DNA from 2 places in the Janibacter sp. GXQ6167 genome. Region 2 is predicted to be linked to the other one. Evidence: predicted binding sites of a transcription regulator. Region 2 holds the regulator's gene; the other holds the start of a gene.

Region 1 (2,387 bases), on a different contig from region 2:
GCCCAGGCCGAGCACGATCATGGGGACGCCTCGGGGCATGGGCACGATCACTCGCGCGGCCCGCTCGTCGGCTGGTTCCTCTTGATCCCCTTCCTTCTGCTCGGTTTCGTCGTCCCGCCGCCGCTGGGTTCGTTTGCCGCGCAGCGGGATTCGGGTCAGGTGCGCGGCGCCGACAAGTCGTTTGTCGAGACCCCTTCGGATCTGCCCGAAGGCAAGGTCACCGAGATGGCCCTCGATGAGTATTCGATGCGCGCGCTCTATGACGAGAGCGAGTCGTTAAAGGACCGCAGCATCCGCCTCATCGGGTTCGCGAGCCCGGACAGCCAGGCCGAAGGGGGATGGGCGCTTACCCGGATGAAGCTCTCCTGCTGCGCAGCCGATGCCTACTCGATTAAGATCAACCCGGTCGGCACCAAGCCCGTCCCGAACAACACCTGGGTCGCGATCACCGGGGTCTGGGAGAAGACTCCAGGCGACCCGAACGCCGCCGACTTCCAACTGCCCCGGATCAAGGTCTCCTCGATCGAGCAGATCCCACAGCCGGAGAACCCCTACGAGGGCTAACGAACCCCGTCCACTCGATACTGGATCGAGATGCGCGGGCCGGTCGCTCCGGTGGCCTTCGGGATGGCGTGATCCCAGGTGCGCTGGCAGGAGCCGCCCATCACCGCGAGGTCGCCATGTCCGACCGAGAACCGGCGGCTTGGACCGCCGTCGCGCGGGCGTAAAGCCAGGTCGCGGGCCGAGCCCACCGAGATGATCGCGATCATCGTGTCCTGGTCTCTGCTGCGACCGATCCGATCTCCATGCCAGGCCACCGAATCGGCGCCATCGCGGTACAGGCACATACCGAGGGTGACGAAGGGCTCGCCCAGTTCGGCGCGGTAGTGCGCGGAGAGGGCGCCGCGGGCCTCGGCGAGGACCGGGTGAGGAAGCGGCTCATGCCCGTCGTAGAAGCACGTGAGCCGGGGCACGTCGACGACCCGCTCGTACATCTGGCGTCGCTCCGCCCGCCAGGGGACGTCGGCGCGCAGCGCGTCATAGAGCTCATCGGCGCCGCTCAACCACCCAGGCGCGAGGTCGAGCCAGGCGCCAAGACCGAGCGTGACCCGCCGCGGACGAAGGGGGCCGAGCCCCACTTCTTCGCCGGTATCGAAGAGCGAACCTTGCAACATGGCCCTATCGTAATCGAACACCTGTCCTAACTGCGGGACGTCCGGTTGGATGTCAGTGGGCGAGGCGCGCGCGCGATCCGCGCCGATGAGGGGACAATGGGCCCATGCCTCTTTATCGCGACGCAGGGATCGTCCTGCGCACCCACCAGTTGGGGGAGGCAGATCGGATCATCACGATCCTGACGCGGGGCCGCGGGAAGATCCGCACCGTGGCGAAGGGAGTGCGCCGCACCAAGTCTCGTTTTGGCGCCCGTCTCGAGCCCGGGATGCACGTCGATGTGCAGTGCTACGAAGGGCGTTCGCTCGACACGGTGACGCAGGCCGAGTGCCTCGACCGCTGGGGTGAGGTGATCTCCCGCGACTATCAGCGCTGGACGGCCGCCGCCGCCATCCTCGAGACGGCCGATCGCCTCACCGAGGAGCACCAACTTGCGGTGCAGCACTACCGGCTGCTCGCCGGGGCTCTGCGCTCTCTCGCGGACGGAGTTCACGACGCCCCCCTCGTGCTCGACGCCTACCTCCTGCGGGCGCTCGCGGTGGCCGGCTGGGCGCCGAGCTTCCACGACTGCGCCCGCTGCGGCGCCGAGGGCCCTCATCGCGCCTTCCACGTCGCGAGTGGCGGCGCGGTCTGCCCAAGTTGTCGTCCGCCCGGCTCGTCCGCCCCGGCGCCTCAGACCATGACCCTGCTCGCCGCCCTGCTCGCTGGCGACTGGCCGGTCGCCGATGCCAGCGAGGAGCGTCACCGGCGCGAAGGAAGCGGCCTGACCGCGGCCTTCCTCCAGTGGCATCTCGAGCGGGGCGTCCGCTCCCTTCGCCTGGTCGATCGGGAGCCCACCCGGATCGCCACCCGCACGCTCGCCGGAGGACACTGACCCCTGTGATGTCTCGCTACGCGCCCCCCTTCGACCATCCGAGCGGTGCTCAGCCGCCGGCCGTCCCGGCCGACCTCGTCCCCCAACACATCGCGATCGTCATGGACGGCAACGGCCGATGGGCCAATCAGCGCGGACTGCCGCGCACGAAGGGGCATGAGGCGGGCGAGGCCGCGTTGCTCGATGTGGTCGCCGGGGCGCTGCAGATCGGGGTCGGGCACCTCTCGACCTATGCCTTCTCCACGGAAAACTGGCGCCGCTCACCCGAAGAGGTCCGCTTCCTCATGGGCTTTAACCGCGACGTGATCCGGCGGCGCCGCGACCAGCTCCACGCGTGGGG
Region 2 (2,387 bases):
TACGCCTTGACCGACCGCGCACCGAGCCTCCTGGTCCTGGGCTCGAGCCTGCAGGTGATGTCCGGCTTGCGCTTCGTGCGCCGCGCCGCGCAGCGCGGCATCCCGGTCGTCATCATCACCCGTGGCCCGACGCGTGGCGACGCGCTCGCGACGCACGGTCTCGATGGTGAGCTCATCTCCCTTCTCGCCGAAGTCGCCTACGACCTGGGGTAGGGCCCGACTAGGGTGGCCGCCATGAAGGGGTTCCCCAGGTCGGTCATGCGCAGGCTGGTGCTGGCGTACAGCGTGCGCAACCGAGAGCGCAAGGCTCGTCTGATCGCCGACTTCATGCGCCAGCACGAGGTGCGCACCGTCCTACTGGTGGGCTCGAGCACCATCACCTCTCGCAACGAGGGAATCGTCGAGCGCCGGATCACCGAGCACGCCGACCTGGTGGCCTCGACCGATATCGCCGACCGTCGCGGGGTCGAATGGCCTTTCTTCGTCGCGGACGGCAGGCACCTCCCCGTCGCCGAGCGCGCAGTGGACATGGTCCTCGCCAACGCCGTGATCGAACATGTCGGCGATGAGGCCGACCAGGCGCGCTTCGTTGCGGAGCAGACCCGAGTCGGTCGGGGCTGGGTCATCACGACACCGAACCGATGGTTCCCGGTCGAGTCGCACACCTCGGCGCTCTTTCGGCATTGGTCACCGGCGTGGTCGGCGAGCCGTCAGGAGTTCACCCGCCTGCTCTCGCGCCGCGAGTTCGCTCGGCTCTTACCGGACGACGCCGTGATCCACGGGCGGCCGTGGTCGGCCACTTTTACCGCGACCTGGTGGTCGTCGTAGCGGCTCGGCGCCCCCTTCTCGTCGCTTAGATACTGCGCAGGACGGCGGTGACCTTGCCGAGAATCGTCGCGTGGTCGCCATCGATCGGGTCGAAGGCGGGGTTGTGCGGGAGCAACCAGACGTGCCCGTCACGCCGCTTGAAGGTCTTGACCGTCGCCTCGTCATCGAGCAGCGCAGCGACGATATCGCCGTTGTCGGCGGTCGGCTGCTGGCGCACCACGACCCAGTCCCCATCGCAGATCGCCGCGTCGATCATCGAGTCACCGACGACCTTGAGCAGGAAGAGGGACCCCTCGCCGACGATCTGGCGGGGGAGGGGGAAGACATCTTCGACGCTCTCTTCGGCGGTGATCGGCACGCCCGCGGCGATCTGCCCAAGCACGGGGACGTAGGACGCCTCGGGCCGATCGTCGCCGATGCCGGTCTCGTCGAAGGGGGCATCGCTGGGGTCGGCGCCGCCGCGGTACCCGTGCAGGTCAATCGGGCGAGGCTCCTGAGGGGAGACGATCTCGATCGCGCGCGGCCGATTGGGGTCCCGGCGGATGTAGCCCTTGTTTTCCAAAGCGGCGAGCTGGTGCGAGACCGAGCTCGGGCTCGCGAGCCCGACGGCATCACCGATCTCCCGCACGCTGGGTGGGAAGCCGCGGCTCAGGACGGCATGCCGGATCACCTCAAGGACGCGGGCTTGACGCGCCGTGAGGCCGCGCCCGTTATCCCGCTCGGGGAGTGCGCGCACGTTGTCCGCGCCGGCGTTCTCGCCTGATTCGCGGTCTTTGCGTCCCATGGAAGGTCCCCTTCGTTGGTGCCGAACGAGCGTTGTCGGTGCTCGCTGATTGCCTGGTCTTCGTGTCACTCACAGTACCGGCGATCGAACGCCTGATTCAAACACCTGTTCGAGGTGTGTCTTGCGATTGTTCGAACACCCGTGCTACACATCGTACATACGTTCGCTCGAACACCGGTTCGAACGGGCTCGAGGAGGACTCCATGACGCTGTCGCCGATCGCCGTTCCCGCCCGCGCCACCCGCCCGGCGCCGGATCGTCGCGCCCCTGTGCGCCCCGCCCATCCCCAGCGGCACCTCGTCTCGGTCCCGACCGGCGCCCAGGTCCCCGTGCGCGAGTCCCACCCGTCGCGTCTTGTGCTCACCCGCCGCGGGCGCGTCCTGATCGGCCTGGTGGTCGCGGCGGTGTTCGCCCTGACCCTGGCGATTGCCCCCTTCGGCGGGGCTAGCGAGCCGGTGACCGTGGGGACGGTGACCGTGCAGGCTGGTCAGACGCTTTCCGAAATCGCCGCCCGCGAGCTCCCGGGTGTCCCGGTGGCCAATGCCGTCGTGTTGATTCAGCGGCACAACCGGCTCGCCTCGACCGAGGTGCATGCGGGTCAGAGCCTGCAGATCCCGGGGCGCTAGGGCCGCCCGACGGCGGGGTGTGTCGCCCGGAGCGCCGCGCGACACGCCGTCGGACCGCGAAGGGGCTTGCGCCGCGTGGGTCAACGATGTTCAATAGGCACTACATCTAGTGGTTACAGCGATGTAGTTCATCCACATCTAGTGGCCCG

Evidence for each region. The regulator LexA, encoded in region 2, represses DNA repair genes until DNA is damaged. The targets are predictions, from matches to a motif close to TCGAACANNTGTTCGA.
Region 1: the regulator LexA is predicted to act here: its motif matches at 1,189-1,204, upstream of AB8K43_RS13255 (alpha-ketoglutarate-dependent dioxygenase AlkB).

The regions. Positions count from the first base shown of each region.
Region 1 covers NZ_JBGFSK010000009.1:97,273-99,659, reverse strand. The annotation lists gene AB8K43_RS13260 (TIGR03943 family protein) at 1-564, shown strand, start outside; gene AB8K43_RS13255 (alpha-ketoglutarate-dependent dioxygenase AlkB) at 561-1,175, opposite strand; gene recO (DNA repair protein RecO) at 1,280-2,047, shown strand; gene AB8K43_RS13245 (isoprenyl transferase) at 2,056-2,387, shown strand, end outside.
Region 2 covers NZ_JBGFSK010000003.1:197,254-199,640, reverse strand. The annotation lists gene AB8K43_RS05905 (Sir2 family NAD-dependent protein deacetylase) at 1-213, shown strand, start outside; gene AB8K43_RS05900 (class I SAM-dependent methyltransferase) at 235-828, shown strand; gene lexA (transcriptional repressor LexA) at 854-1,612, opposite strand; gene AB8K43_RS05890 (LysM peptidoglycan-binding domain-containing protein) at 1,816-2,238, shown strand.